3 regions of the Teredinibacter turnerae T7901 genome follow, and region 1 is predicted to be linked to each of the others. Evidence: predicted binding sites of a transcription regulator. Region 1 holds the regulator's gene; each other region holds the start of a gene.
The links. Region 1 encodes LexA, which represses DNA repair genes until DNA is damaged. Its sites were predicted from a motif close to ACTGTNTNTANANACAGT; they were not measured.
Positions count from the first base shown of each region.

Region 1 (10,990 bases):
CCGCAGTGACCGCGCCCTCCATTGTGAGATCATCGCTGAATATAATACCGTTAAACCCAAGGTCCTCACGCAGAACCTGCTGCAACCAGAATGAGGAAAAGCCCACAGGTTCCGAGGCTATTTGGGGGAAATGAATATGCGCAGGCATGATGGCTTCGAGCTTAGGGAGTAATGCTTTGAACGGCTGGAGATCGTGCCTGGCCACCTCGTCGAAACTACGATTATCCACCGGTAACTCCAAGTGGCTATCTTCTACGACGCCACCATGGCCAGGGAAATGCTTGCCTGTGGCCGACATGCCAGCTTCAATTAAACCATCTGTTAGCGCTTCAGAAAGGGCAATGACAGCCGCAGGATCTGGTCCAAAACTGCGACTCCCAATAATCTGGCTACGGCAATCGTCCACATCCAGCACCGGCGTAAAGCTCATGTCCAACCCACACGCAATGAGCTCCGCCGCAAGCAACCAGCCCGTTTCATGGGTAAGTGCCAACGCCTCTACTGGCGACTTAACATAGAGATTTCCCAGTTGCTGCATCGCCGGAATAGGCGTGAACTCGCCACCAAAGCGCTGCACCCGACCACCTTCGTGGTCAACAGCAATGACTATGTTCGGTGAGGCCTTGCGAATTTCAGCGGTTAATCCACAAAGCTGCATAACATTGGTGTAATTACGGGAGAAAAGAATTACCCCGCCTACCCAAGGGTTTTGTAGGAGATTTACGTCACTTTCAGAAAGGGTTGTACCGTCAACGTCCAGTACAACCGGGCCTAACTCAGGTTGGGTCATGGGGTGATCTCAACATACCTGCCAAAGCAGGAACCATCAAATGCAAAACTTCTTCAAGCTCAGTATCGGTGCTGTAGTCTGTATTCAAAATAGAGCGCAAAGAATCAAAACTCGAAAGAGTAAACACTGCCGCGCCAAGCATAAAATACAAGCGCCAATAAAACTCAACAGGTGAGACGCCCGGCATGGTTTTATGCATTAATGTGGTCATCCGATGGTACGTTTTACCAAAATTAGCGACCAAGTGATGCCGTAGGTGTTCCTGCGACTGCGTGTAGGCCAAATTTAACAAACGCGTTAAGCGTTGCACGCTAACACCACACACAGTAGTGGTTTTTAACATTGTGTCTAAAACACAGGAAATTACCTGCTCCGCGCTCGGCGCTCCACCTTCCGGTTGTGCAGCCTCCAAACTGTCAAGCTCCTTCTCCAGAATCTCGCAAAAAGGTTGCAAAAATTTAGAAAAAACCGCCTGAATCAACTCTTTTTTTGAACCAAAGTGATAGTTCACTGCGGCCAAATTAACATCAGCCATACCGGTAATCGTTCGCAGCGACGTTTCCGCGAACCCCCGCTCAGCAAACAGCACTAACGCTGCGTTGAGGATTTTTTCTACTGTTTCAGCCTGTGCCATACCCTGCTCCTCTTGGGATTTTTATGCGCCTCATCCAATAACTTGCGGCGCCGGTTTATATGCTGGAGTTAGATTATTTTTATTGGTCTAACCCCACAATATAACCGCTTATATTATATACAACGACAATGTTAGATATCTATGAATACACCTATTTTTCAACCAGTTAACCCACAATTTTCAACGGTCATCAACAATACACACTTATCGTATGTAAATCATCAAATCAGGTTCAAAAAATCTTGCGTTCGACACAAAGGCAAACCGTTGCTACAAAAGAAGGGGCATTCATTGAAACCAATAGTGGATTGAATAACGACGTGGAAATTGGTAAGTCAAACAGTCGTTCTAGCGCGCCACGACGCCACAGTTAGTACGTAACATCACATGCTACTCAATTTTCCAAGCAGTCTTGCGTTAGCCACGAAGTATCCCCCGGAACACAATAGATACTACACAGTTAGCCCTGAGACGAACTGTTCACTTGTTCCGCTTTTGCTCAGCCATTTGCACATCAGCCCGACTACGCAACCTTCCCTTTTTTCTTATCGAGTCGAAAACATCTGTAGTCTCAACAGTCGCCTGTTTTTCCGACCGCCGATTATTCGACTGCATGGTATAAATTTTTTCTTCGTTTTCAGCAGGTTTTGAAGAAGGCTCACCCAGTGTGTTCAGCCAATAAAAAGCGCCCGTTATGCAAACGTAAACAAGCCATTTCACAACGTAGGAAATGCCGACATAGTCGCGGCTATCTATTTTTTGAGCGTACTCAAGAAAATCCCTGTGGGCCGCGGCTATCACGAAATAGCTCGCGAACAGCACTGCGGAGGATATAATTAGTCGCTTATAGTGCTTCCAAAGCGCCGTAACTATCAAAGACTTTGTTAGAAACTTGAACATTGGTTTTTACCGCTGAGCCGCAAATTCACTAAGACCAGAACGAAATACCCAAGGCCGCGAGCAATGCGACTATAGTTTTGTCTTTGAGTTCTGATTTGAGTTTATCTTCCTCTTCTTTAACGATGACCTCTAGAATCTCATCGTCATAATCTTCCGGACGCTTACCATGTAAATAAATCCGGGTCCTTGCTCTATCTATTGCCTTTTCCCGAATTCTTGATTGGATTCGCCCCTTGACTCTTCGGATATGCCGACCGACGAAGCCTCCCTTCTGGGAGCTTAGCTGTTTTTCTTCAGTTTCCATTATTAACCTGTAGCAAGGGGTGCTCGCACTTTCTTTCCACCGCCTGGGTAACCAAGTGACGGATGTGGTTGCACCGCAAAGAATACTGTATATAATACCAAATACTGTATAAACAAACAGATATAAATTTGGTATCACCTAGCCGCCAATACTGCACCCTTTAAGAGCGAGAACCGTATGATCAAACTCACAGCTCGGCAGCAACAAATCCTCGATCTTATTCGAGATCACATCGCTGAAACCGGCTACCCACCTACCCGGGCGGAAATCGCCGAAATTCTGGGGTTTAAATCCGCGAATGCTGCAGAAGAGCATCTTAAGGCGCTCGCTCGCAAAGGGGCTATCGAGATGATCGCCGGTGCCTCACGCGGCATCCGCCTTCCTGAAGTTCAGTCTGGCATACCCCTGGTTGGCCGCGTTGCCGCTGGTAGCCCGATCCTCGCGCAAGAACACATAGAAGACTACTGCGACATACCCCATAACTTTTTTAGCCCAAAAGCGGACTTCCTGCTCACCGTTCATGGCATGAGCATGAAAGACATCGGCATTCTTGACGGAGATTTACTCGCCGTCCACAAAACCGACCAGGTACGAAACGGCGATATTGTAGTGGCCAGAATCGATAATGAGGTCACCGTAAAACGTTTCAAACGGGAGCGCAATCGTGCGCAGGTAGAATTATGGCCGGAGAACCCGGATTTCAATGTCATTGAAGTGGATTTGCGCGACGCCAACTTCGCTATCGAAGGATTGAGTGTCGGCGTAATACGCCGTTCATAGAGGACTTACCAATGGCCGCTACCCCATTACATTCAGCAAGCCCAGCGCAAGCGGCAGGACCTCGTGCCCGCAAAGCCCTGGACCATGGCGTGACTGAAATCATTATGTCTCAGAGCGAGCCACCGTTCGCGCTGGCGCTCCCGATGCTCGCGCATCTGAGCAGGTCGGCCAATAATCGCTGGTTTACCTGGATTACCCTGACGCCCATTAGCAAGCAGTTTCTTGTTCAGCAGGGCTTCAAATTGAACAACGTCAGGTTGGTTTATGCGAAGGATGAAGAAGATGCCAAGTGGATGTTCTGGGAAGCACTGAATAACGGCCGCAGCGATGTAGTTGTCACTGCCATAGACTGCTTGAGCGCCAACGACCTTGCCGCACTCGATGCGGCCTCGCAGCACGGAGAGTGCCGAGGTTTGCTCCTGCGCACAAGAGACTAGACAAAATTTACTGGCGAGGCGCATACCCGCGCCTCCAGTCAAATGCCGCGCAACATACCAATCCATGATGCTTTGTGGACAGGGATCTTACAAGTTGCAGCAAAACCGCAGTATCCCGCTCCCGAAGCTGTTGTCTTAATCACATCCAACCAATAAACCGATAGTGCAAACCCAGCTCATATCGCACAGTAAACAGAGAATCGCTGCTCGAACTTCTCAAGGGTGATTTTCGTCTATCAGTCAACGCGGACTGAGAGTCACAAAGCTGCGTTGGTAGTTTAGTGAACCCTACGTATTTAGTCAGCCCTGCAAATAGCACATACAAAAAGCCCCGCTCTCTTGCGAGTGATCTAGACCGGATATTGCGTATGGACGGAAGGGAGTTGACTCGCGCTTGTGGCGCTCATCTTTTCTGTTACGGGAAGGCGCGACTAAAGGTCGTAAAATTGCCTAGGCAATTTAGTGCACCCTGCGCATTGAGCAGCCCTACAAAAATAGCACATACAAAAAAGCCCCGCTCTTACGAGCGGGGCTTTTTTGTATGTGGCGACCCGGAAGGGACTTGAACCCTCGACCTCCGGCGTGACAGGCCGGCATTCTAACCAACTGAACTACCGGGCCGCAACGAGGAGCGCATTGTAGCTATGTTGAGTTCCATGTCAAACATTTATTCTACATTTGGCCAGAACTTGCTCGTAAAACGCCCAATGCGACCTTTTCGACTTTAATTTCCGCAGAAGCAAGGCTGCCGAGATTAACCTAGCGTGTTCACTTGAACAAGCTCAGCGTTAACCGTTCCTCGCCAGCATCAAGCGCAATGCTACAGGTGGCGGTAGGCCCCGTTTATGTAGGCCAGAGCACGTGGTTCACCCGGGGCAACCAAGGTTTGCTCCACTTCCCCCACGAATATCGTGTGAGTACCATAAACCATAGACTGGGACTTGCGGCAAAAGAAGACCGATTGCGCGTCTGACAGGTAAGGTACTCCGCTGTCAGAATGATTCATCCAGGCACCTTCGGTAAACCGACTACTCGCCATTTCCGGGGATGCACAATTGATGGATACCTGTTCATGCTGTGGGGCCAACACATTGATGCAGAAGAAATCGGTGTGACTTACGGCCGAATGCAGCCGAGCTTGCTGATTTACACATACCAGCAGCGACGGCGGCTCGCCGGAAACAGAAGTGACGGAGGTGGCAGTCATCGCATAGCGTTCACCCTGCTCATCAACCGCGGTGACAACGCACACGCCGGAAACGAGTCGACGCATACCTTCAAACATAGTTACAGCAGCTTCGGTAGACTGTGTCATGTGCTTTGGGGGCTCATTGTTTTGTGTCATAAGGGCGGGATTGCGCGCCCCATCAGTGAGGGAACACGTGTAAAATCCACGCAACGTAACCGGCATTATATCTGATGACCATGAAGAAATGGACGGCATTATGGCCGGTGTCCGCGACGTAACCCCGAGACCGTGATCTATGCCCTTCAGCATAGATCCCCATTAAGGCAGCTAGAAAAGAGACCAATGAACGATCAGAAATACAGTAACCTCTGGAACGATGAGCTCATTCGTAAACACGACCTCGCGGGACCAAGATACACCTCCTACCCTACAGCACCCCAATTCGATGAGTCGTTCGGTCGCAATGAGTGGCTTAGAGCCGCAGAAAAAAGCAACAGCGCGAGCGCCCCACTGTCATTGTATTTTCATATCCCATTTTGCGATACCGTCTGTTATTACTGCGCTTGCAACAAAATCATCACTGCGAACAAGAAGCTTGCGATCCCCTATGTAGAAGCGCTAAAGAAAGAAATCGACATGCAGGCCATATACATCGACAGAAGTCGGCCAGTAGATCAACTTCATTGGGGTGGCGGAACACCGACCTACCTCACAGACGAACAGATGCACGATTTGATGGCCCATACTCGATCTGCGTTTAACCTGCTTGGCAACGACAGTGGTGAATACTCAATCGAAATCCACCCCAAAGGGGTTAGCCCTGAGCGCTTGACCAAACTGCGAGCGCTTGGCTTCAACCGTTTAAGCATGGGCGTTCAAGATTTCGACGAAAATGTGCAAGTGGCGGTTAATCGTTTCAACAGCGAAGAGGAAGTTTTAGCGCTCGTACAAGCAGCGCGCGCGCTGGACTTTAAATCCATCAGCTTAGACCTTATTTATGGACTCCCGCTACAAACATCAGCCAGCTTCGCAAAAACCTTGGAACGGGTCCTAGCGCTAAAACCCGACCGTCTATCCGTATTTAACTATGCGCATTTGCCAGATCTGTTCAAAACTCAGAAGCAAATAGACTCATCTCAACTGCCCGAGCCACAGGAAAAGCTAACCATTCTTCGCCAAAGTATCGATACGCTTCTTCAGGCAGGCTATGTGTATGTAGGAATGGACCATTTCGCCCTGCCAGAGGATGAGCTCGCAAAAGCTCAACAGGCAAAAAACCTGCACAGAAATTTTCAGGGGTACGCCACCCATGGGAATTGCGAAATGTTTTCTTTTGGTGTTTCATCAATATCGGCGTTTGGTGATACCTTTTTCCAAAACCACAAGACTATAGACGCGTACTATGCGAGTTTAGGGGAAGACGAACTTCCACTGTGGAGAGGTATCGCGCTAAGCGAAGACGATAAAATTCGTCAAACTGTTATTCGGGAATTGATATGCCACTTCGAACTACCCTTTAGCAAAATAGAATCCCAATACCCCATTGCGTTTAGCAAGTACTTTGCAGCTGAACTGGCATCCTTAAGATCACTGGAAGCCGACGGATTACTGAGCATAGGTGATAACTCTATTGACGTGAACGAGTCCGGCCGATTACTCATACGCAGGATATGTATGGCATTCGACAAATATCTATCGGCCAGTGCACGCGACCAGTTAAATGCTAAAGCCAAGCCAAAGTATTCACGCATTATCTAGCGGATCACAGCGAGACCAGCGCAGAAAGACATAAGACTTGGCTCGCTTACCTTAACGATACCCGCAAGTCCCAAGACAGCCCTTCAAAGTCTCCAGATCGCCGTAAGGCGAGCTGGTTGACTTTTACCTCACAGCCTAACGCATACCATGCATCGGAAGCTCTGATCAACTTAGTAATTTCTCTGCGTGACGAGCGGCGATAATTTGTGCCCGTGGGTGCTACGGGGCTTACAGAAGGCACTAGGTTAATCAAATGTTCCTATACACATTCCATCAGCAACGATGTACCGGAGTAAAACTGCGTGGAAGATCCAGCAATCCAAAAAATCAAGCAAAGGCAAAGCAAAGGCAAATTCCTAAACAGCGAGCCTGTATCTGGCCGCACGATCAAGAAAACCCTGCAGATATTTCTCCGCTTCCTGACAGAAAAACGAATCAATACAGAACCGAGCAGCCAAATACCCGTTGTTCCCCTTACAGCCAACCAGCTCGAACAACTACCCGAAGACCAGCTGTTTATAATAAAGCTTGGTCACTCTTCGTTACTGCTCAAGGTGTACGGGGAGATATGGCTAATAGACCCCGTATTCGGAGAACGCGCATCCCCGTTCGCCTTTATGGGGCCGAAGCGCTTCCACCCCACACCAATCGACCTTAAGACACTGCCATTTATTGATCGGGTACTGATATCACACAACCATTATGACCACCTGGACAAGACCACAATCCGGGCGTTAGCAAACAGGGTCGGCCGCTTTTATGTACCTGTTGGCGTTGACCAAACGCTAATTAAATGGGGGGGCGAACCAGGGAAAATATCCTGCTTCAATTGGTGGCAAGAAGAAAAAATACAGGATGGATTTATCGCCTTTACGCCGACTCGCCATTTTTCAGGCCGCGGGCTCTCAGATGCAGACAAAACACTTTGGGGAGCATGGGTTATCGAAACAGGGCGAGAGCGCTTATATTTCAGTGGCGATTCCGGCTATTTTGCAGGGTTTGCCAACGTGGGTGAAAAGTACGGCCCATTCGATTTAGCCTTCATAGAAACCGGGGCCTACGATAGCGACTGGCCCGATGTTCACATGACACCAGAGCAAAGCCTGCAAGCATACCGGGATGTGAGAGGCTTGCGTATGATGCCCATCCACAACGGCACCTTCGATCTCGCGTTCCACCCGTGGTACGAACCGATGGAACGAATATTTCAACTCGCCAAGCGCCAACCGGGCTCACAACCAGTCCCCCTTTGTACACCAGTTTTTGGCGAAGCACATACGCTCGAATCACTAACCCACACCAAACCCTGGTGGCAACCATTGATGGCAAAACAGCAACAATCAAAACTGGCTGATGCAAAGACACAAAAAAACAGCAAACGGTAATCCTCTAAAAGTCAGCCGAGCGCCGAGAATAGTCGCCTTTTTCGCCCGCTATTCTTTAGCTCTTTACCCGAAATAAGGGTACTGAAATTTATACTCATTTTTTGAAAACCACCTTAATGAAAAAGCCAAACATTCCAACGCTGAGTATTTTGCGTATTCCAGGCCTCGAGATTAAGCGGGCGAGGTTTAAAGGATCGATCAGCGATGATAGGGGTGGCAGGTCGTCTTATAGGGAACATTAGTTTTTGATTGGAATTACTGCTGTCGGTTTTCGGGGCCCCAGGCCGTTTACTCGGAGGCGGTCCTGTCTTCAAGGTCCAGGCACACTTTATTCTCAATGTGAGCGCAAATCGCAACTTTGCTCAAAAGTTCCAATTCACGCGTAAGCTCAATACAAATTGGTTGTCCACCCCTTCCTCTGCGTGGTCCACCCATTGCAGCACTGGCTGCAATGAAATTTCAGCGGGTAAGGCATGTTGCCAATAGAGTTCGATCAAGTTGTCATTGTGCAAATGTTTTTGGGTCACTTCACTGAACATCATGCCGAATTGATGTCGGCCGAACTCCCGAACAAAGCCCAGCATATGATGCTGTCGAATGTCATCAACTTCATCTTCCAGAGCTGACCAGACCGCGAACATTGCCCAGTCCTGATTAATCTGGCGCTGGTAGTTTACGTACCAGCCAGAGATAGCTTCGAATTGACTTTTATCGACCAACTCCCAGTCTCCATTATGGTGCCAAAAACCGTATGACAAGCGGCTGCTGATCGAAATATAACGGCCCTCAAACACATAAAACTGCTCAGCAAAATCCAGATTATCGCGCCCGGCAAAAATGCCGCCAGCCCATTGAAGCCCCTGCGCCGGTTCGTAAAAAATACTGCATGACATTGCTGGATCATAATAGGTGGGCAAGGCAATAACTGTGGGCGTAATGCCAAGCGGCGGAGAGATAAAAGTTTCGGCAACCGGCACATAGGCGAACTCAAGATTCGCGTCAACCTGGCCACATTTTATCCGGGTCTCGGGGTTAAACTGGTACTGCGCATAGGCTTCATATATTTTGCTGAATTTCTCAGCATCGATGTTGGATATACCCTGAAGATTTTGCGTCAATCCTTCACCGTTTTCGCCCCGAAACGCTTTTAGATCACCCGCCAACAACCAGCGGTCGCTTGCTTGCCATTGCCATTCTGCAGTGACCAGCATCCTGTGCGCGCTGTTGTCATCCTGCCTTGAATGGGATGCAACCGAGCTGTCAGTGACGAGATTGAAGCTATAATCAAAATCGTCAGCAAACGCAAAGCTGCTGGTCACCCCTGCGAGTGTGGCCAGCACCAGTGATGTTTTCATCAGTGAGATGCCCAGCAAAGAATGTGCTTTAGGTATAGGAACGCGCGAGATGAGTGTCAAATGGGTTGCTGAGCCCGAGGGGCTTGTTTTAGCTCCGACATCGACTAATGTTTATCTGATTCCCCTACATACAGGGCGGCGCAATGCGAATAAAACACAGTGTTTCGTTGATTTCCGGCGCTGTTCTAAGCCTGGTAGTCGTTCTTGTTACATCCTCCGTTCGCCTGACCAGCGAGTTCACGGACTTGCTAGACTTTATCACCGGACCTGCCTGGTCCACCGCCGATGGTGCGATGGAGGGAACCATTGGCTTGCAGCAGCAAATCATCGCCCTCCAGATGCTGAATCTACATCCGGAGGAACGCAGCTCGCATCTGGCTATGCTGGAAACCGCCGCCGAAATTGCTGACGAATCAATAGATCGAATGTCAGCAGCAAGCTTGATCAGCCAACAATCGACTGCGAAGCTGCGGAAAATCAAACAGCGTTTCGACCAAGCAAAAGTCGAGTTATTAGCTGACCCCACCGACACACTAAAAATTGATGCTTTTGTCAGAGAAAGCCAACTATTACAGACTTTTTTGAGTGAACTGGAGGAGGAAGGCGATAGTACCTTCGAGAAGCAATTTGCTGTCAAAGAGCGACTAGAGCGGTGGTCGCTTTTTCTGAACAGCGCCGGCCTGGCTTTCGGCATCCTGATTTGTATTACAGTCAGCTGGTTTGCCCGCAGGGCAATTTTGAAACCCCTCGATGAGGTGAATAGAAACCTGGCTGAACTCACCAGGGGGGATGCCGACCTAACGGTACGGCTCGGTAGTAATCACAACAATGAATTTGACGAAATATCTCAGTCTTTTAATACCTTTGTCGCCAATATCCAGCAACTCATTCAAAAGATTCAGCATAGCAACCAACTGCTCGGGGACAACAGCGAAACTATTCACGCGGCAATAAAAACTGTGGTTGATGGGGGTAATTTGCAACTCAAAGAGACGACCCAGGTCGCGGTCACCATCGAGCAAATGACCAGGGTTTTGAACGAACTGGCTCGCCATGCTGAATCGGCCAGCTTAAACGCGAAAGACTCAGATCAGGCCATTCATTCCGGCGTGGCTGCGGTACAAAAAGCCCATGAATCCATCCAGCAAGTCCATAAAGTCGTCGAACAGGCCAGCAGCCAGATCCAACAGGTTCAAGCAGATAGCCAGGGCATCGTACAAATGTTAGAGGTGATTCGCAGCATCGCTGACCAAACGAACTTACTTGCGCTCAATGCGGCTATCGAAGCTGCCCGCGCCGGAGAGTCAGGCCGAGGCTTTGCGGTCGTTGCAGATGAAGTTCGAAACCTGGCCTCACGCACACAGTCCTCCACCGTAGACATAGAACAGAATATCAATATGTTAAGCAGCGGGTTAAGCCGCACCGTAACATTAATGAATCAAGTCAATTCCGAAAGTG
Region 1 is NC_012997.1:1,971,179-1,982,168, reverse strand. It holds gene nagZ (beta-N-acetylhexosaminidase) at 1-790, opposite strand, end outside; gene TERTU_RS08635 (TetR/AcrR family transcriptional regulator) at 777-1,424, opposite strand; gene TERTU_RS08625 (hypothetical protein) at 2,353-2,628, opposite strand; gene lexA (transcriptional repressor LexA) at 2,806-3,408, shown strand; gene TERTU_RS08615 (cell division inhibitor SulA) at 3,420-3,845, shown strand; tRNA gene TERTU_RS08610 (tRNA-Asp) at 4,390-4,466, opposite strand; gene TERTU_RS08605 (flavin reductase family protein) at 4,666-5,160, opposite strand; gene hemN (oxygen-independent coproporphyrinogen III oxidase) at 5,377-6,792, shown strand; gene TERTU_RS08595 (MBL fold metallo-hydrolase) at 7,095-8,177, shown strand; gene TERTU_RS08590 (carbohydrate porin) at 8,540-9,532, opposite strand; gene TERTU_RS08585 (methyl-accepting chemotaxis protein) at 9,676-10,990, shown strand, end outside.

Region 2 (10,990 bases), 1.2 Mb from region 1:
CCTCGTCCTGGTAAAGATCCAGGTCACCAAGTACTGCCTGGCCTATTAATTCGCCTCGAGTCATACAGCCCTCGTCGCCGGGCCTGCACATAAAATGCGATGCAAAGAGAGAGCCTGCGCAGGCAATCATAGTTTGATTTTTAGCTTCGCCAGCGGCGTTGTAGTCATCGAAGTAGCGCACGACTTCCACTACTGTGCTTGGCATTTCCCATTGTTCGACAACCTTGACTCCAATGGTGCGTTGAAATTGATTTTCAAGCGCGAAGAGCACCGGCTTTTGGACGGGAATTTCGAGCTTTTTCGCTTTGGTGATTATTGCCTGGGTGGCTACCGGACGGCCGATGTCGTGCAATAACCCAGTAAGAAAAGCCGCTTCGACGTTGCGGCGGCACGCTCGTGCAATTTCTTTCGCCCACAGCCCGGAAAGCAGTGAATGGCGAATGACGTACTGGATGTGATCGTCGTATCCGGGTGCATTGAACAGGCTCGAATTAATGGACGCGCCAAGTGCTATTTCGGAAATCAATTTCATACCCAAGCGCGCAATGGCTTGCTGCAGAGAAACCAGCGAGGCATTCGGGGTATAGAGCGCTGAATTGGCCACGCGCATAACGTGGCCCGCGAGAATCTGATCGCTTTGGATTAATTTTGCCAGCTCGGCCGCATCTGAATCGGCATCTTGAGCGAGTCGAACAACCTTCCCTGCAACTTCCGGCAGCATGGGTACGTCTATCGCGCCGGTATTTACCAGTTTTTCCATGGCTCGCTCCAGCGCTGCCGCGCCGGGTTGAGGGGAGACTTTCGCGCTCGTCATATAAGCACCTTAGATTAACGAATTGAGGCATAAAAACATTGGGGCATTATTTAAATCTAGCACGTACGCGCCAAATTACACGTTCATTACTGGCGCCCAGCAATTGGTAAAAGCTATAGCTGTGGGCTATGTTGAGAGGGGTTGCAAAGATTGCAGTACGTTTATGTGCACGTGTGCACAATGGTTGGGAAAGGGATACAGAATGAATCGTCATAAAATTCTGATGATTTATGCGGGTGAGCTATCTTCGATGGGGGCTCAGATCGCGGACCAGTTTGAAGCTGATCGGTCGGCTAGCGTAGAGGAGGGCTTGGCGTTTCTGAAACAAGGGAGTGTCAAAGCCGTAGTGTATGATGCGATCCCATTTACCGGGCCAAGTCTCGACGATTGCACATTACTGCTGCAAAGCGAGCATATCGCGGGTGTTCCGTTGTTGGTGCTTTCTGATCGCGGTGCGATAAAAGATCGCCTGAAAGCTTTCGAAATAGGTTGCGATGACTTTTTGGATAGTGCGATGGGTTGTGATGAAGCCTGCGCACGGATTACGAAAAGTATTTTTCACCAGATAGCACAGCAACAGCTCAAGAGCCGGCTTACCGAGGCCAATGTCACTGCACACACCGCGATGGCTGATAACAGTGATCTGGGTGCGAATATACAGTTTTTACTGGCAATTAATGATTCCGACAATCTGGACGAACTCGGTCAGCAGTTATTCTCGACGTTACGACGTTATGGCCTCCACTGCAGCTTGCAGATGCGCAGCGTGATGGGCGATAAAAACATGGAAGATCATGGTATGGCGAAGGACCTTGAGTCTCTGCTGTTAGCTCAGCTCGCCGATGGTGGTCGTTATATCGATTTTGGTAATCGCACAATTGTGAACTACGATAAGGTGTCGCTACTTATCAAGAATATGCCGGTGCAGGATGCGGACAAATACGGCGCGGTGAAAGACAACACTTTTGCGTTATTACAGGGTGTTAATGCCCGAATACGTGCGCTGGAAGATCGCTATCGTCTGGTACAGGAGAAAGCATCACTTCTTAAATTATCCGAAGATGTTGGGATGGTGATGGTTTCGCTGAAAGATTCTTATCAACAGGTGATGCGCGATATCGTTAACGAGGTGGAAAATGTCGCCGAGCTCATTCAGTTAAAGTTGCCCGCACTGGCGCTATCCGAGGCGCATGAACAGTTTCTTGAAGAAGCCACGTTGCGCGTAGTAAGTGAAACAAATCGCGTATTCAACGATGGCCTTAAAATCGATGAGTGTTTCGAGAAACTGGAATCCGCGATCGAAAGCAGTCTTACCTCTGTGGAAACCCCGGCCGAGTTCGAAAGCAGTGCCTCGCGGGTAAAATCGGGTAATCAGACAGACAGCTCTATCGATTTGTTTTAGTACTTGTTGATTTTCAAACCCGCACACGCTCTTAAAGCGCACTCAAGAGTAGCGCCTGCTGTGTTTGTCCTTTGTCCCTCCTCATGAATCCTATTGCTTCGTGCTGCTTTTCGGGCTTTGTTACAGAAAGTCATGCAAATCGGTCATCTATCTTCGAGGCGCCCCACACCTTATGTGTGATAAGTTGCGTGTCATTCTCAGCTAGATTCCTAATATCAAGCAACAGTGTTAATATGCGGGAGCTACCTTGGCGCATTTGTCAACGCATGCCCCAGTGGCATAGGAGTCTACTGTCACTCGGCGCGCGGTATGTGGGCCAGTTGAGCGCGGGGGTTGTTCGTTTTTTGCTTGAGCTTTCCTACCAACCAATCGTATGAAGTTTGCAACTTACATCTATGGATAATAAAGACCTTGTTTGGGATCTCGACGCTTTTCAAAAGCGCAAGCGAGCCCAAGACTTTGTGCTAGGTTTTGAAAACCAACTATGTGTGTATTCCGGATCTGTTGAGCAGCTTTATACGAATTACAACATCTTTTTTCCGAAAGAAGAGAACCGCAAACTCGTTATCTTGCCGAACCCTTATGCGCATCACGACACATTTCAAGGGATTGGTGAGGAGGTGGTCAAGCCGACGGGTTTGTTTATCGTACCTTCGGACCCTACCGAGGCCACAAAACGGTTGAGTATCATCCTGCCGTTAAAGGCCGCCCATGGTGGGGCTGGTCGCCCAGTGCCGTTGGAAATTGGGTTGAAATTGATCAACCAGAAGCGCCCCCCAAACAGACCCTTTCTTCCTGTGTTAGTAAAAGGCGACCTCCGTGAGCTGGATTCGGATACACCCTGCTTACACCTTCACATGCTGAACCTCGCGGCTCTTCGGGGGCTGTCTATGCTGGAGTTGAAGGATATTGAGCGCGTGGTGTTGGAGCGATTACACAGCCTGGCCGCCCGGCGCAGCTAGCCCTAGCGACTGAATAATGTGCAGCTAAGCGTCAGCCATTTTGATGTTGTCGTTCGCCGGTTCTGTCTCCAAAGAAAATTAGCGCGAAAAAAAACCGCCATTGCTGGCGGTTTTTTTGTAGCTGATGGGGCGTTATTCAGAACGAATTTTGAACACGACAGGCAGAGTAAACGCAAAAGTTTCTCCGCGTAAATCTTCAGGCATTGCGGGGAATGGGCTGGCCCTTTCCGCAGCCTTTTCCGCCTCTTTGGTCAGTGTTTTATATTCTGACTCCTCTACCACAATGATGTCTTGAACCTTGCCGAACCGGTTGATGGTGATGTTCAAGCGCACGTTACCTTCCCAGCCGCGGTCAAGTGCGCGTTTGGGGTAATTCAGGTACTTGTAGGTGTGGCGCTTGAGTTGCGCAATGTAAAGCTGCTGTTGCAACAGGCTTTCAGCGGTAAAGTCCAGGTCGTCCTCTTCCTCTTCTACCGCGTCTGCATCCAGCAATGCTTGTTGCGGCACAGGCGTCGGTTTCACTGTTGGTTTAGGCGTAGGCTTGGGTGATGGTGAAGGTTTCGCGGCAGGGACGGGTGTCGGCGTAGTCTCTACGGGTGCTGCGGAGGCGAGATCGGGTGTCACAACCGGTTTGGTTGCTACCACGCCAGGCGAGGTAACGGCTGGAGCGACCGCGACCGGAGCTAAGGTTACCTGTGGCTCTTCCGTAGCAACCTTGGGTGCGGGTTGCTCTTGATTCGATACGGCGGTTTTCACAGCGGCAATTCGGTCCTCGCTGGGAACTGTTGAGTCGAAACGAGCGAGCAGGCCTGCATCAATATCTCCCGCCACCAACAATCCATCTCGGAACTGCGATGAAAGGGGGACTGGGCCAATTAAAGTGCGCAGTAACAGGTCGAAGAAAGCGACGCTGTTAATTTCGCCAAGCTTCACGCTATTCAAGTAGATAGTTACAGCGTCTGTACCCCGGTCAATGGTGAATATATCGCCTTCCATTAGCTTTATTTTCAGCAGGTTACTGAATCTGGCCATGGCCTCCGCGTTCTCTGACAGTTCGCTTGAGCTGGAGTTAATCGCCATGCCCTCAATCCACATTCGCTTGAAGCTGCGCGAGGAGACTCGCGGCGCAACAATGCGCACCTGGATTTGCTTGGGTTCGTTGTTAATCAGAATGTCGCGACCATCGGTGGACGGATTTGCAACCAGAAGTGCAGCTATAAACTGCTCTTTGCCGAGCTCAGTATGTATCGCGAGGCCGTTAAGCGCTGGCGCAGCCAACGCTTTGCCCGCGAGTAATAGCATGGCTAGCAAAATCAATGATTTTGGGATTGTCGGTATTCGCATATAGCACCCGTTAGTTAGTATTCACTCACTTTTAATAGTTTTTTATCGCTGCGTACCAGCAGCCTAACGTAACCGCATGTCGGGCTATTCGGATGAACGCAGGGCGCGGATGGAGGATGTATCTGTATTAAAACTAAAGTACCACTTTACACAAAATATACCGCAACTCAAGCGAGTTAGGCCGAAATTGCAGACAAACGTCGTTCTGCTGCGACGTTTGTTATTTGTGTTGTTTAGCGCGCCAAAAATGGAGCGGCTAACCGATTGTAGTCGTGAAATGTGGCTCAGTTCAAATCCGACCCGTGATACTCACGGCAACTCTGTGAAAAGAGCGCGAGACACCTCCCAAAAACGCATCACCAAGCGGATAAGCAGCTATTTTTTATGAGAATCTTGGCTTTCTCGCAACCGCTCACCAATCGGTTGGCAGTCACTATAAAGATAAGCGAGAGTAATCTCTAACCTCTAAGCAGCAAAGGCAGGTTATGGAAGTACATTCACTCCACCGCTATGGGCAGGCGTCGCTGGACACTCTGCTTTCCTCCATCCCCTTTTATAAAGCGGTTCGTCTGCGGGATCAATGGCAATACGATCTGTTGATGAGTTATTCCCGAATTATCGAGTATCGGCCAGGCGAAATTGTACTTGAGCAAAGTCAACCTGATCAGTGGCTCTACTTTTTAATGCGGGGGCAGCTGGCGGTAGTGGTTGGCGATGAGTCGCAATCACGCAAGGTGGTTAATTACATTACCCCCGGGGAAGTATTTGGTGATCTCGCTGTACTGATAGATCACCGGCGCACTGCAACGGTGGTAGCCGATCCGCACTGCAAATCTGTTCGCGTGTTCGCGACTGATTTTTGTGTGTTCGGAGAATTGCGTGATTTTACCCAGATTACTTTGGCGACCAAACTCGAATACTACCGGAATATGGTTCATAACTTGCGCTGGAAACTGGAGGTATATCGCATGACCTATCCCGATCAATCATTCGCATCCAACCATCGCAAAGTAAAACTCTACATGGGGACAAAAGGCACGCTCGACGAGCTGGTGAGCCTTGATGAGCAGGCTCGTGCGCTAGCCCGGATGTTAGTGTATTGGAATTTGGAATTTGAACGGCTCTCTATTGCTCCGCGTGAACATTTCGATTATCAATCGATGATTGCTTTGGGCGATTGAGCCGCTTAGCCGATACACAACCTCCAACAGGATATAAAATATTTTGTTGCCTGCAATGTTAATAATCACTTGCTGACTTTGCTGCGAGCTGCGAGGTGCGAGGTGCGTTTTCCGATGCATAGGGCTTTGAAGCCGCGATTAGTATTACCTGCGGTGTTAAGCAAAATATTATTAATAGCCTCAACCCCACCAAATTTCTATTTCCCAGACAAGCAAGGCTGTGTAGTGGAGGTTTCGCACTCTTCCGTAACAACTGCTCAATATAGTCTCCTCCTTAAGGTCAAAACGCTTGTTTAATTGGTTTGTGGCAAGCTTTCCGCAAAGCTAGCAAATAGGGTGTGGCGTTCTGACTCTGGTAGAGGTGCGACGTTTACGGGGCCCTGATGTGCGGCGGGATGAGCAGCCAGTCTTCCACAGACGGCGCATAACCAAAATAGGTCGGCCGACGAGTGCTTTCCTGCCAATACTGCCAATTAAGGCAATGAAATGCTCGATTGAGATCGACATCTAAACTCGCAGCGTTCGAGCTGCATTTTCGGTCTGACCATGAGGGGATGCTGGAGTACCTATTTTAGGCGAATACCAGATTGCAGGTCGGTGGGTTTTACCGGCACGAATAAAGGCATTGGATTCCCCCGAGTTTCCCCAGGATTTGAGCTATCTTTAAATAGGTTATATAAAGCGCCAGCTTTTGGATAGCCCTAACCCGGTTTTTAGCCTATATACCCCGAAACCCGTGCAGCATCGAAAGGCAGAAATACCCCGCCTGTTTTGGGTATGGCAAATTAACGATAACTTCATTTCCCACAGTAAATACACCGCGACATATGACGGAAGAAACCCATTTACATTTTGATCAGCTGAATCTCAAATTTGGGCAGCGCCTCCAGCTGCTCCCCAATCCCTCGGAACCCGGTGAGAGATACGAATCACTGTTACTTGGTTGCCTGCCTGGTGAAACGGTTATGATCACCCCGCCGCCTGACGGTGAATACCCGCTGCTTTCGGAAGGGCAGCGCGTCGTTATTCGCGTAACGACCAGTGGTGGCGTCGCTATGTTCCCTACTCAGATTCTCCATATAGCCGAAGTTCCGCTTTATATCCTTTATTTGGATTTCCCGAACGCCATTAAGTACCGTCAGGTGCGTGTTGCTGCGCGGGTAAATGTCGCCCTTCCTGTGCTGTTGTCTAACCTAACCAGTGGGCAATTGGGCCCGATTGCCGGGCGTGCGTCGGACATTAGTCTCGGTGGGGCCAAAGTCGTGTTTGACCAACAGGTTGGTGCTATTGGCGACGAAGTTGAGTTAAAAGGTAAATTTGAAATAGCACAGATCAAGCGCATACTTTCTGTATCTGCCCAGATTCGCACTGAAAAGCAGACGCCTCAGGGGTATGAATATGGAATTCAGTTTTTTGAGCAGGATGAAGACAAGCAGCTGGTGCTGTTCGGCTTTATCTACAGTGCACTTGCCATGTCTGACGCCAATAAGTTGGAGTAAGCGGATTGGCGTTTTGTATATGCTTACAATTTCATCCGTAGCGCCCGCTGTCGATGAAAGTCGGTTGTGGCTGCCTTTGAAGTATCAGAAATATTATTTACAACTAAAAACAGAAGCTGAACGTGCCGAACTCTCAGATCGCTGTGTGAAAGTCATCAGAGGAGAGTTGAACTTCTCAAAATCGACACCGAGTAACCCCGTATTTAGTATAATTTGCAGGGATCAAGCCGGTAAAAGTTATAATATTGCTGGAGTTGAACCTCCTGTTCCGAAAGAAGTCTTTTGGGAAAAGTGTAAAGATACTTTCGAAAACGAAACCAGATTAATGCGCGCGATGAACGTTTTGACCGAAATGCCGCCTGTCGCACAGCGCCTCACCGAAGACCGTACACTATATATTGTTGACTTCAACGCAAAAGACATTGCAGGTGTAGCATTAAAGTATCGAGCGAAATGCATTGTAGAGAAGGACACAATCCGGTTTTTTATTCGCGCAAGAAAAGCTTCAGACTGAACCATCGCGCTCGCATCTGAGCAAGCCAGGTTTCCTGGGGCTATTATGCAGATTCCTGCCAAAAAGTAACTTCAGCCCTATCTTACTTTCTTTATACGCCGCTTTACGGGCTCTATTCTGTGGAAACACCGACTTTTGACTTTTGGAGTCTGCTTCCTATTACCTATACCTTTGGGGTGTATTAGACAGGTACTTGTTGTGCAGGTATTGATTTGCACACCACGAACAGATACGAAAAAGGCCGATCAGTGATCGGCCTTTTTGCTTGGTCGCTAAGTTAAAACGCCAATTATGGGTTTTTAGGTGGACGACCGCGACGCTTAGGTGCTGCGCCGGTTGCAGCTGGTGCAGCTTTTTTCGCTGCTGGACGTCCGCGTTTTGCAGCAGTTTTAGGTGCTGCAGTCTTAGTTGCCGGGCGACCGCGGCGACCTGGGGTCTTTTTAGGTGCTGCCGCTGTGGTTGTATCTACGGCTTTCTTGGTGGCTGGACGTCCGCGTTTACCCGGAGTTTTTTTAGGTGCGGCGGCGGTGCCGGTTGCTGTTGCCTTGGTCGCTGGACGCCCGCGTTTGCCGGGAGTTTTAGCGGCTTTTGCTTTAACGGCGGCTTTCTTTGCTTTGGCTTTTTCGGCAATCGCTGCTTTTTTGGCCTTAGCTTTTTCGGCTGCGGCGGTTTTCTTCGCTTGCGCCTTGGCTTTTACCGCGGCCTTTTTGGCTGCGGCCTTGTCTTTCACCGCCTGCTTCTTGGCTGCCGCTTTTGCTTCGGCATTAGCCTTTTTCAGGTATGCAGCCTCTTCTTTAGCTACCGCTTTTGCCAGCGCAGCGGCTTGCTGAGCTTCGGCTTTAGCTGCTGCCAATTCGGCTTTTACTTGAGAAAGCTCTTTTTTTGCGGCTGCAGCTGCGGCATTCGCGGCAGTAGCGCTGGTGCGGGCAGCTTCCAATTGTTTAGCTTGCGCTGGAGTTTTCTTCTTGCCGCGAACCGCAGCAAGTTTGGTTTTCGCAGCGTCAGCTTTTTTGATTGCAGCTTCAGCGGTTTTTGTTACTTTGGCGACGGACATTTCAGCAGCTTTAACAGCTGAAGTTCGTGCCTGTTCTAACTTGGCTTTTAACGCGGAGAGTTCCTTCTCCAGCGCAGCCACGGAATCTACAACTTTTGCTTTCTTAGCGGCCATAGTAGTTACCTTTTTTACCCTTGGTTGATCATGTTATTTGAAGTTGTAGCACTACATTACGAAATAACAAGAAAAATTCAAGTTTTTTCATCGATTTAGAGACGATTTATGGTGTTTTTCTTTAAATTTTTTAAGTCGCGGGGGGAGAATTAGCGAAATTTAATTAATTCTTCAAAAAAAACGGGATGACGGACGATTTTTGAAAAAAATTAGTGCGCTCAATATGGAGACGTTTTTTTAGGATTTAAACACTAAAAAAGCAATAAATTTTCACCAAATTAACTGTATAATAATACAGTATTTGTCGGCGGGTTATCCTTACAAAATTTCAGTTTCAGGCGGTGAGCCATGTTGAACTCTCCTCGTAAAATTATTCATTTGGATGCAGATTGTTTTTTTGCCGCGCTGGAAATCCGGGAAAACCCTGATCTGGCCGATTTCCCATTGGCGGTAGGCGGTGATCCAGGACGCCGAGGCGTTATTTCCACGTGTAATTATCTAGCGCGTCAATACGGGGTTCATTCCGCAATGCCTTCTGCACACGCTAAACGTCTTTGCCCTGAATTGGTGATTCGGAGTTCGAATTTCCCACTTTATAAGCAGGTCTCTGCGCAAATGTTTGAAATTTTTACCCGCTTTAGTGAAAAAATTGAGCCGCTGTCGCTCGATGAGGCGTTTTTAGATGTGTCCGACTGTCAGCAGTTCCATGGCAGCGCTACGCTTATCGCGAGAGAAATAAGGCGGCAGGTAGAGACTGAGTTGGGGATTACGGTGTCTGCAGGAGTGGCTCCAATAAAGTTTTTAGCGAAAATTGCAAGCGATTGGTCTAAACCGAACGGGTTATTTACGGTTACTCCAGATAAAGTGACAGAATTTGTCAAGGATCTACCGCTTCAAAAGCTCCCTGGCGTAGGTAAAGTCACTCGCGAAAAACTGGCTCGTGAAGGTTTATTGTATTGCCGCGATCTGGAGTCTTATTCCGAACATGAGTTGGTGCAACGTTTTGGACGATTCGGCGCGAATCTCAAACGCATGTCCGTGGGGATCGATGAGCGAGAGGTAAAATCCTCCCGAGAGAGAAAATCGCTCAGTATCGAAACAACTTTTGCTAGGGACATTTCTTCCCCAGGGGAAATTGCGGATCAAATTGACCAGTTGGTTGTTGGCCTTGAGGAGCGCTACAACAAACTCCAGAGAAAAGTTGCTGTCAGTAAGAAATTTGTGAAACTAAAGTTCGACGACTTCACTCAAACTACACTCGAATCGTCGGTGAGCCGGTGCGGGAAAATATTCTCCTCGCAAGAGTTTGAGCGAATGTGCTACGCCGCTTGGGCTCGTCAAAAAAGACCTCTAAGGTTGCTGGGCGTCGGTTTGAGTTTTGCGGAGCGGTCTCACCCTCAAGCGCAATTGAGTTTTCCTTTTGCGAACTAAGCCAATTACCTGTTAACGCTAATGCGCTGGAATTGTGATTGCTTCGTTTCAGTTGTGAAATAGGCGAGTCTTGAGGCCGTTATTTGTTTAGGCGCGACGGCATTGGCTCGGATTATACATTTGCTTCGGCAGTTATTTGTCCACCAAAACGTGGAGACGCTTGGGGCTTTTATACATCCAAATAACTACTTCAAGTCGATCTTTTACCAACGGTTTACTTGAAATTGAGCCTCCATTCGAAAATTCAATTCAGAGTGTGCTGTTCGAGCTCAATGTACGGTAAGTGCTGTGAGTCATGTAGCGCTGAATACTGATCAAAATAGCTCGATAACCTGTTTGTTCTTGATTCTGGTATGGCGATAAATCCATGTTTTTTATGATGGTATCCCCCCATTCGGTTACCGGACGTTGTTGGACGGATGACTGATTAACGAGGCTGATGGACTCAGCCCCAGGATATTAGGCCAATTATTGATCATAATTGGGCGCTAGAGCCCTTACAGACAGAAATTTGACCTGGATACTGAGTGAATGCATTGGATGCAAGCAGTCTTAGAAAAGATCGTGTAGAATGCGCTGACTTAGCTGTCGATAAACCTGCTGCGCCGCAGCAGCCGGCCGGTTAAACCGGTGCTACACTTAGCGCTTTGTTGTCAGCTTGCTGGTAGCCTTTCG
Region 2 is NC_012997.1:734,115-745,104, forward strand. It holds gene TERTU_RS03085 (HDOD domain-containing protein) at 1-814, opposite strand, end outside; gene TERTU_RS03090 (response regulator) at 1,017-2,216, shown strand; gene TERTU_RS03095 (hypothetical protein) at 2,612-3,178, shown strand; gene TERTU_RS22330 (TonB family protein) at 3,311-4,522, opposite strand; gene TERTU_RS03110 (cyclic nucleotide-binding domain-containing protein) at 5,008-5,703, shown strand; gene TERTU_RS03115 (flagellar brake protein) at 6,531-7,202, shown strand; gene TERTU_RS03120 (hypothetical protein) at 7,222-7,716, shown strand; gene TERTU_RS03125 (hypothetical protein) at 8,006-8,884, opposite strand; gene dinB (DNA polymerase IV) at 9,233-10,315, shown strand.
Region 2: a site for LexA is predicted at 9,166-9,183, ahead of dinB (DNA polymerase IV). Genes of this name have one in related genera too.

Region 3 (10,990 bases), 1.3 Mb from region 1:
ACGCCTGTTCGCGACACCCTTGCCACAGTACCAGCCGGAGCAGTTTTTTTACGACAGCATTCAGTTCGACTATCCCTTGCAAACCGTTGAGCAATTGCTGCAACCCATGGAATATTTGCTGAATAACTTGCAGCGCTATCTCAACAACCAGCAGTTACAGTGTCAGAAAGTTGAGTGGCTACTGTTCGATATTTATCACAACAAACAAACATTCAAGGTACACAGCAGCCACGCCCAGAACGACGCAGCGCTACTGCTTGAGCTAAGCCGCATTCAGCTGGAAACTCAGTCACTGAGTTTTGAGGTAGACACTGTAGAACTGATCTGCCGTGACACCTTCAAACATACACCGAACACAGACCCGCTGGGGTTTACTCAACACGAGAGCAACGCCCGGGAAATGGCTCACGATTTTGCCATCGTGACCGCAAAATTAAAGGCCCGCCTGGGAGACCAGGCGCTGTTTAAAGTCGCATATAAAGACACCCATATTCCAGAGCTGAGCAGTGCGAAAGCGCCTTTGGAACAGGGAACATCTACCTCCTATTTACCGCACGCTCCACGCCCCAGTTGGCTGTTTGATAAACCTCAGACGATTCAGGAAAAACAGCAGCGCCTGCACTGGCGAGGAACCATCACATTACTGCAGGGGCCAGAACGTATTGAGGGCAATTGGTGGCAGCAACAAACAGCGCGGGATTATTTTATTGCCGCCAGAGAAGACGGCCTGCGATTGTGGATTTTTTACGATTTACACCACCGCCAGTGGTTGGTGCAGGGTATTTTTTCCTGATAAATAGACAGCAAACATCGCTTTGGTTATGAGTAGAAAACCGCTACTGAAAAAAAGATATACCCGTGACACATTGCTGTATCAACAAGGGCACGTAAACTTAGGGGGAACGACCAGACAAGATGTGCAACGAAACTTCGGGGCATTTAATTATGAAGAAATTACTGGCCGCATTACCCGCTGCAATATTGGCAATTACCTTATCGCAATCCATTCGGGCCGAAACACTGAATTGCGAAACCATTAACTGCGACTGCACAAAACTGCCGTCCACAGCGTGGCAAGACGTGTGCAGAATCAAACAACAGAATTTACAAGCCACCTGCCGGGACAAACAAGGCAAGGTTTTGGGATACTGCTCGGTACATGGCCCGGCCGCAAATCGCGTAGCGCTATCGCTGGATCTCAGCCGTACCAGTGTCGAACAAAGCAACTCTGTTAGCACGCTGAACAATAAGTTTGCAGCAATATACTGGTCAATGCACCAGGACATTGAAATAACCGAGCGTTACATCAAGCAACAAAAATATTCTCCCGCCCAACAGCGGATTAACCGCGTACAAGCTAACCTGGATACCCTGTTCGATTTGCAAAAAAATATGGTGTCGATTTTGGAGGACAGCGGTAACCGGGCAAAAACAGAGCAGTCCTGGCGCAACTTCGCAGAAGATACCGAAGCTGTCAGTGACAAGCTCGCCAGTATGGGCAACAAACTACTGGACAGCGCAGACAGCGAAAACGCAAACAGCACGGCCATTGCCCTGCTGCAAGCGGCAGGGAATATCTACGAACATGCTGGCTACGGCTACGCCAAGGGTATTCGCCACAAAATGTCGGCGCACGCCTGGAAAAAAGCCGCCGACAGCAGCGCCGACATTCTCAATAAAGCGCACAACCTGGCACAGGTAGAGCAACAAAACTACCGCTACCAGGCTGCGACACGGCTCCACCGCGCAAGTTATAACTGGTTGATCGCCATCGATAAAAAATCCGCTCAGGAAGCTCTGGTGGAATCACAGCAGTTTGTTGATGACTCAGATGCAAATATTGAAAAAATACTCAATAATCCAGAGTTAATCAGCTCGTACTAAGCAATAGGGTTTAGGGCCTGTTAAATCACCGCAGTCAAGTCAAGCCGCGCAAACTATACAGATCTGTTCAAATTTGTCAGTTTGCGCCGGTTTGGCCAGCAGGCCATGCATTACCCCAATCTTGTGGCCAAAAAGCAACACAGTAAACCGTCCCCAATTGGCCTTCAAACCCTCCCGTCGATGATGTGCACCTGCGATAGATAACTGTATATTTAAACAGCATACTTGACGCATGGCTTACGCACACCTTTTCACCTTCAGCAATTTCACGTTTCTGCGCGGCGCCTCGCACCCGGCCGAAATGGTTGAGCAGGCATATCGCCTGGGCTACGACGCCATCGCACTCACCGACGAATGCTCTCTCGCGGGCGCAGTTAAAGCCCATGTTATGGCTGAAGAGTGTGGTATTAAACTTATTGTTGGCAGTTATTTTAAGCTGTCCAACAACTGCGAGCTCATTGCTCTGGCGCCTGATCGGGCAGCATATGCGGAGCTTTCCGGTTTTATTACCCTCGCCCGCCGCCGTGCAGACAAGGGCGAGTACACCGCCCATATGGATGACCTGCGTTTTCGCCTGCAAACCTGTTTGATTATATGGCTGCCAACCGCCAATACCGCCACTGAAGACAATGCCCGTATTTTCTCTGCCGCCTTTAAACAGCGCCTCTGGCTGGGTGTTGGTCACCAGTTGGCCGGCGGAGAACAGCGCCTGTTTCAACAGTGGCAAAATCTGGCTGCAACCTACCAGCTTCCCATGGTCGCGAGCCATCTGGCGCTCATGCACAGCGCAGAGCGCAAGCCCCTGCAGGATGTTCTCACTGCCATCAATCACAACACCTCGGTAAGCCAGCTCGGCACCCGTTTGCAAAGTAACGGCGAAAATTACCTGAAGGCCATTGATGAAGTGTTTTATCTCTATCCTCCAGGGCTAATAAAGCAAACCCTGCTCATAGCCGAGCGCTGCAACTTCTCGCTGAATGAACTCAAATACCAGTACCCACAAGAACTGGTACCCAAAGGTCTCAGTCCAATCGCGCATTTACGCGCACTCGTCGATAGCGGCAAAGCCAGGCGCTGGCCAGGTGGGGTACCCGCTCAGGCAGAAGCCATTCTGGCCAAAGAGCTGGCGCTGATCGAAGAACTCCACTACGAATATTATTTTTTAACGGTCTACGACATTGTCGCTTTCGCCAGACAACAGAATATTTTGTGCCAGGGGCGTGGCTCTGCAGCTAACTCTGTAGTGTGCTATTGCCTGTTTATTACCGAAATCGCGCCAGGGCAGATCAATGTTTTATTCGAACGTTTTATTTCCAAAGAGCGCGATGAACCACCCGATATTGATGTGGACTTTGAGCACCAGCGGCGCGAAGACGTTATTCAATATATCTACACCAAGTATTCCCGTCAGCGCGCAGCCCTGGCTGCGACGGTTATCAGCTATCGCTCACGCAGTGCTATTCGCGATGTCGGTAAAGCCCTTGGATTAGACCCGGCATTGGTCGACCACCTGGCAAAATCTCTCGCCTGGTGGGACAGAACAGGCGATCTGGTAAAGCGTATTGAGGCCGCCGGGGTACAAACAGAACGTCAGCTGGTGCAGCAGTTTTTCGCTCTGGTACAGCAGATCATTGGCTTTCCCCGCCATTTATCGCAGCATGTGGGCGGCTTTGTGATAACTCAGGATAAAGTCAGTGACCTGGTGCCCGTGGAAAACGCCAGCATGCCAGGACGCACCGTTATTCAGTGGGATAAGGAAGACCTGGAAGCGATGGGCCTGTTAAAAGTGGACATCCTGGCGCTGGGCATGCTCACCGCCCTGCGCAAAACCCTGGCGATGGTGAACCGCTACGAACCGGCCATTGCCAGCCTGGCAGATATCCCCCCGGAAGACCCGCACACTTACGATATGCTCTGTGCCGCCGATACCGTAGGCGTATTTCAGATTGAGTCCCGCGCCCAAATGTCGATGCTGCCCCGCCTGCGGCCACGCACGTTTTACGATCTGGTGATCGAAATCGCCATTGTGCGCCCCGGCCCCATTCAAGGGGACATGGTGCACCCCTACCTGCGCCGCCGCGACGGCCTCGAACCTGTTAGCTACCAGAGCCCAGATATTGCAGATGTACTCAAGCCCACCCTGGGCGTTCCTATTTTTCAGGAGCAGGCGATCCGCCTGGCGATGGTTGCCGCCGGCTTCAGTGGCGGCGAGGCCGATCGCTTGCGGCGCGCCATGGCCAGCTGGGGTAAAAACGGCAACCTTCTGCAGTTTGAGGAAACCTTTATTCAAGGCATGCTGAATAACGGGTACGAACTGGATTTTGCCCATCGCCTGTTTGAGCAAATCAAAGGGTTTGGCGGCTACGGTTTTCCCGAATCCCACTCTGCCAGCTTTGCCATTCTCTGTTACGCCTCGTCTTGGCTGAAATGCCACCACCCGGCCGCGTTTTACTGTGCCCTGCTCAACAGCCAGCCAATGGGCTTCTATTCGCCGTCGCAATTAATACAGGATGCCCGTCGTCACGGTATTCCAGTACTCCCGGTGGATGTGAACCACAGCGAAGCAGAATCTGCCCTGGAACCCGCAAACAGCTACCGAACACCCTGGGCCATACGCCTGGGTTTCACGCGAATTAAAGGGCTGGATAGCGAAGCCGCGCAGCGCATTGCGGATAATCGCGCCCAGCAGCCCTACCGGGATATTCAGCAACTTGCCCGGCGCAGTGGACTCAGCCGCGCCGATTTGCAAAAACTCGCCGCCGCCGACGCGCTTCACTCTCTCGCAGGCAACCGCCATTTGGCCCATTGGCAGGCCGCCTCGGTGGAAGCCCAGGCAGGCTTGTTCGACGATGAACCGCCGCCGGGTGACGCCCTGCTAACCGCGCCACCGAGCCTGGAAAAAGACCTCACCAGCGATTACAACACCACGGGATTGTCGTTGCGGGTGCACCCCATGGGCATTTTGCGCCAGGAATACCCCTTTAGCCGCTGCAAACAACAGCGCCAACTCTCTGGTTTATCGCACGGGCGCTTTGTCCAGGTGGCTGGCCTGGTAACCGGGCGTCAACGGCCGGGTACTGCCAAAGGCACCTTGTTTCTCACCCTGGAAGATGAAACCGGCAATATCAATGTAGTGGTATGGAAAAGTACACAGGAACGCTACCGCAAAGCGTTGCTCACCAGCAAATTGCTCATCGTGAAGGGCCACCTCGAGCGCAGCACACCCACAGCTACCACTGACGCGACGCCCGTGATTCACGTCGTCGCGGGCCAGTTGCTGGATTATTCTGACCGCCTGGAATCGCTGGCCCTGAGATCTCGCGACTTCCACTAGTTTCGTTGCACCTGTGATACGAGCAGTGAAAGTGCGAGCCAAATCGCATTCCGCTAAACTCAAAGATCATGACCAAAGCAAATCACACAATGCTGTCCATTCTGATTCGCAGCTTCGCCGCCTGCCTGCTTTTTGCGATACCCACCGCCAATGGCAAAGACCTTGTCAAATTTTGGGCAGGGGGACCAGGGCGCGACACCTACGATGCACAATTGCTCGCCATGGCTCTCGACGAAACCGTCGAGGAGTATGGCGAATATCAACTGGAATTGGTGGCCGATGTACTGGGCGTAAACCGCGGCCGCCGGCTACTCGGCGAGGGCATAGTGGTGAATATTTATGTGAGTGCATCGCGGCCAGACAATCAGAATATGTACACCCATTTGCTGGAAGTAGACTTTCCGATCCTGCAGGGGCTGTTAGGGTATCGAAGACTGGCGATTCTAAAATCACGACAGAATGACTTTTCCTCGGTTAACAGTGTTGCCGGGTTATCACGTTTTGTCGCAGGTCAGGGGCGCGGCTGGCTGGATGTAGCCATCTTGCAGCACAACGGGATACAGGTAAACGCTTCTGGCGAATACAAAAGTCTATTCGAAATGCTGGACCGCGGTCGCTTCGATTACTTGTTGTTGGGAGCGCACGAAATTGTGCAAGCGGTAGAGGCACAAAAAGATCTGCACCCGAATATCGTTATCGACCAGGACTTACTGCTGTACTACCCGTTCCCGGTGGTTTATCAGGTGAGCCCCACATATCCCGAACTGGCAAAACGGGTAATGAAAGGGCTTAAAAAACTGGAGGCGAATGGGCGTTTTGATCAGTTTTTCAGGCAGCAATTTGCCACTGTCATCAGCGAGCTGCAGCAGCATAAAAAGCTTATCCTGCTGCGCAACCCCTATGTTGCCAAAACCAGTCCTCTGGCTCGGCCACATTTACTGCTCAACTCCAGCCCCGCCCGGCATGCCCCATTTGCAACCCATCATCGAACAGGAACATTAGCGGAATAACACGTTGAGCAGCACAGGTTGAGCACCAAAGAGTTCAGGAAAAACATCTTTGGACTATTCAATGCAAGCACTGGCTCAATACAAGCAGTGGCGCAATACAAGCACTGGATCGATGCAGGTACCAGCTCAGTGCAGGCACTGGCAAAATCGGTAAACTACAGCTGTGCGAGCCAGGTTGCAGCACCCAAAAATGCGGTTTGTGGATGGGCGATAATATCCACGGGAATATCATCCACGTAGTGAGACATTACCCCCTTATTGGAGAAGCGCGATTTAAAATCGCTGTCTTTCAGAAAATCCAGCATCCTCGGCAAAATGCCTCCCGCCAGATAAACGCCACCGCTAGCGCCATAGGTTAATGCCAGATTACCCGCCACCGTACCCAAAAAGCTACAGAACAGGTTAAGCGTATACACGCAGGTTTGGTCCGCAGCTGACATCGCATCGGCGGTGATATCTTTCGGTTGCAGCTCGCGAGGAGACACACCGTTAACCTCGCACAGGGCGCGATATAAATTCACCAGCCCTGGGCCCGAAATAAACGTTTCTGCAGACACGTGGCCATGGGTGGCGATAGCCGCTTTAATAACCTCGCATTCCAGCGCGGATGCAGGTGCAATATTCACATGCCCCCCCTCGCTGGGTATTGGCAGCCAGTTAGAACCGGTATACGCCAGCCCCGCCACACCGAGTCCAGTGCCTGGGCCCATAATAGCCTTGTTGCCTTCCGGGTTCCTTGAGCCGCCTTTAACAGAAACTAGATCGGTGGGGTTAAGTGCGCTGGTCGCCACCGCAAGCGCGCCGAAATCGTTAATCACGGCAAATTTTTCGAAGCCGAACGCTTTGCGGATGCCAGATTGGGTAAACGACCAGCTCAGGTTGGTCATTTGTACGCTATCCCCAGCAATGGGGCCCGCGATGGCAACACAGGCAGAAAAGGGCTTGAGTGAACCGAGCGAATCCATGTATGCCCGCAGTGCGTCAGCAAAGCCTTCGTATTCAGCACCATTGAGGATCTGAATATTTTCGATAACAAACTGGCCATTTTCTGTACCAGTTACCAACGCGAAACGAGCATTTGTGCCGCCGATGTCGGCAACAATGGAAGGGAACATAGGCTTATCCTTAAAATTCTATTGGGCGTTCAACAGACGGCATTTTCGGTGCTGGCAGAAAGCGCGTCAAGCGACCCACCTTCCGCCACAAATTACAAATGTTTACCCCGCAAAACCGGTTATTGTCGGTAAAATGGCCGTTTGCTCTGAATCCGGCCATACCAAAGGTAAACAACATAATGAAAATGAATGTGTTAACGCGCTACTGCCGAAAGGCCCTTTTTGTGGCTGCCACCCTGGCAGCAGGCAATTTTGCCAACGCCACAACGGTCCAATTTCAAACCTCGCTGGGTGACTTTGAAGTTATTCTGTTTGATGAAAACACACCCAAAACCGTAGAGAACTTCCTGCAATACGTCTCAGATGGCGCGTACACCGATTCGGTAATCCATCGTCTGGCGCCGAATTTCGTTGTCCAGGGCGGTGGCTTTATCTTCAATGATGAAGCTAAGCTGGAGTCCATAGAAAGCCGCCCAGCCGTAGTCAACGAGCCCGAATACTCCAACCTGCGGGGAACTATTGCGATGGCGAAGCTGGGGGGTAATCCGGATAGCGCCACCAACCAGTGGTACTTCAACCTCGGCAACAATAGCGCAAACCTGGACCTTCAAAACGGCGGCTTCACCGTGTTTGGCCAGGTAAAAGATGACGGGATGGATATTGTGGACGCGATGGCGGACCAAACCATCTTTAACATGGGAGGTTCATTCACCACAGTCCCTTTGGTGGACTACACCAGCGAAGACGCGAGTAACGGAGTCGAGGTGGAAGCCGACAACTTCATTACCATCTATGCAATCACGGTAACAGATGCGGCCACCAATACCCTCGGCGACCTATCTCCAGCAAAAAACACCCTCATTACCGCACAGCCTACCCCTGCGCCTTCATCCGGCGGTGGCGGTGGTGGCAGCATGCCTTTGGCCATACTGGCGATGTTAGCGGCAGCCGGCTGGCTGCGCCGCCGCTAAACAGATCCTAGGCAAAATGCGCCGCTGCTACACAGACCCCGGGCAAAAATAGACCCTAGGTAGAACGTAACGCGGAGCCTGCTGAATAAGCTCCGCGTTTAACCTAGGGCCTGTTGTGATTGGCCCCGCTTTTAGACTTCTACCCAACCGCCTGCAGAGCCACTCGCGAACACCGCATCGATCACTTTCATATTGGCTAGCGCGTCACTCAAGGGCGTCGGCACGGGAGTATCTTCACGAATGCTCTGCGCCAATGCATCCGCCTGCAGGGTGTAATGGTTACACACTGGCAAGGTAAACACTTCAGGAACCCGATCTTTAAACAGCGTGACCTGCGCCGGACAATCATCCGGCTGGTAGAACGGAAAATCGATCAACAGGCTGCCTTTCTCGCCGCTCACATAAACACGCTGCGAAGGCTCGCTCTGAGTGGAGCAATAGAAGCTGGCTCTCACGTCGCCAAAATCCAGCAGCCCCTGCGCGTGAATATCGACCCCGAACTGGTCGTCCATCACCAATTTACCGGTAACCGCTACTGGCTCTTTGGCCAATAAGTAGCGACTGGCAGAAATACAATAGCAACCAATATCCAGCAAACCACCACCACCGATGCCTGGCATGTTGCGGACATTTGCCGGATCGCGATTGAAATAGGTAAACATGGCCTCAATGCCGTGTACTTTACCAATGCGTCCCTCTTCGATAAGTTGCCTCGCGATCGCCCATTGTGGGTGGAAGCGGTACATAAAGGCCTCCATCACTTTTAGCTGGGGAAACTGCGCTGCCGCATCCAACAGTTTTTGCGTATCTGCGACATCCAGGCCAATCGGCTTTTCACACAACACATGCTTGCCAGCTTCGAGCGCGCGAATACTCCAGGGCACATGCAAATGGTTAGGCAGCGGGTTATAGATAATATCCACCTGATCAGCGTTGAGCAGCTGCTCATAGTCGCCGAACGCAAAGGGAATATTCAGTTGTGCCGCAGCCTGCTCGGCAACAGACTGGCTGCGCGAGCAGATTGCAACGACCTCGTTATGCGCTGAGGCCTGAATAGCAGGAATCACTTTCTCCCGCGCGATATTGGCGGTGCTGAGAATACCCCAGCGAAGCTTGTTATTTGTGGTTTGCATTTGTCCCCCAAAATAAAACATTAGGCTGGTTGATCGCCCACCCTTGGCGATCAAAGTGCCACGAATTTCAACACAGACGCTGGGGCTTTGTCACCACGGGAGTGACTCCCCGCCATCGCCGAAGCGAATAACCACACGCGCGTCCGTGTTATGTGCGGTATTGTAACGCTGTCCGACGACGACTAGAAAGACGAACACTGTTGAGAATAAGACCGGCTATAACACATAGATCTAACCGGCTACAAGCAATCCACTATCCTTTTGGTTATGAAAATCGCGCATTTATATCCATCGCGCGTACTGTTCTCACCTGCGCCTCGTCACAAGAGACCACTCACAGGGAATTCGCATGAAAAACTGGTTCATGAATTTGTCGTTGGCGAAAAAGCAAATTTATACCCTGTTGTTAGTGGGGCTGGGGCCAATGCTTATTGTCTCTCTTCTCGCCTCTATGGTGGCAGACAGCCAGCTCCACGATGAGGCCACTAACAAGCTCCACGCCATTCGCCAAATGAAAATTAACGAGATGGAGCGCTATTTCCAAAACAATCGCAATATTATTTTGAGCATTGCTGAAAGCCCGATGCTGATCAATGCTGCGGGGGCTTTCACCCGTTCATTTAAGCGTGTCATCAGTTCAGACGACCTATCTCCGGCAGAATTGGAAGAGAGAAAGACCGCCGTAAAAACCTTTTACAGCAATGATTTTAACTCCGTGTTCAGCTCGCAAAACAATGGAAAAATGGCAGACGTCGAAGCACTCCTTGAGCAGTTGTCTCCAGCAGCTATCGCTATGCAATACGAGTATATTGTGCGCAACCCCTACCCCATTGGAGAAAAAAACAAACTTGATGCCGTCGAAGGCCGTAGTGTTTACCATCGTACCCACACCAAGTACCACGCCGGCTTTCGCGCCTATCTTGAGAAATTCGGTTTTTACGATTTTTTTCTGGTAGACCCGGAATCGGGTAATGTAGTTTATTCCGTATTTAAAGAACTCGATTTCGCAACATCGCTGAAAAGTGGCCCCTACGCAAATTCTTCGCTAGCAAGAGCCTTCAATCGGGCGCTGAACTTGCAACCTGGGGAATCATCAATTACCGATTTCAGTAGTTACCTGCCGTCTTACAATGCTCCAGCCGGGTTTATCAGTACCCCCATTTACTACAACAACGAACTCATCAGCGTATTGATTTTTCAGCTGGCGCTAGACCCGATCAACGAAATAATGGCCGAGCGCGCCGGCATGGGAGAAACAGGTGAAGCCTATTTGGTGGGAGAAGACTTGTTGATGAGGTCTGATGCCGTCCATGATTTAGCAAATCATGGAGTAACCGTTTCGTTTCGCAACCCAGAATCCGGACGGGTAGATACCTTAGCCACACGCAGGGCTTTCGGCGGTGAATCTGGTGAGGCAGTGACACGCGACTTTAAAGGCGACTCGGTACTTTCGTCGTTTGGCGTATTTCAAATTGATGATTTTCGCTGGGCAGTCATCGCCGAAATGGGGAAAGCGGAGGCATTTTCCGGCGTGACGATAATG
Region 3 is NC_012997.1:3,279,104-3,290,093, forward strand. It holds gene TERTU_RS12920 (Y-family DNA polymerase) at 1-793, shown strand, start outside; gene TERTU_RS12925 (hypothetical protein) at 946-1,884, shown strand; gene TERTU_RS12930 (error-prone DNA polymerase) at 2,117-5,218, shown strand; gene TERTU_RS12935 (type 2 periplasmic-binding domain-containing protein) at 5,308-6,228, shown strand; gene glk (glucokinase) at 6,384-7,343, opposite strand; gene TERTU_RS12945 (peptidylprolyl isomerase) at 7,523-8,314, shown strand; gene TERTU_RS12950 (Gfo/Idh/MocA family protein) at 8,446-9,468, opposite strand; gene TERTU_RS12955 (methyl-accepting chemotaxis protein) at 9,797-10,990, shown strand, end outside.
Region 3: a site for LexA is predicted at 2,088-2,105, ahead of TERTU_RS12930 (error-prone DNA polymerase). Genes of this name have one in related genera too.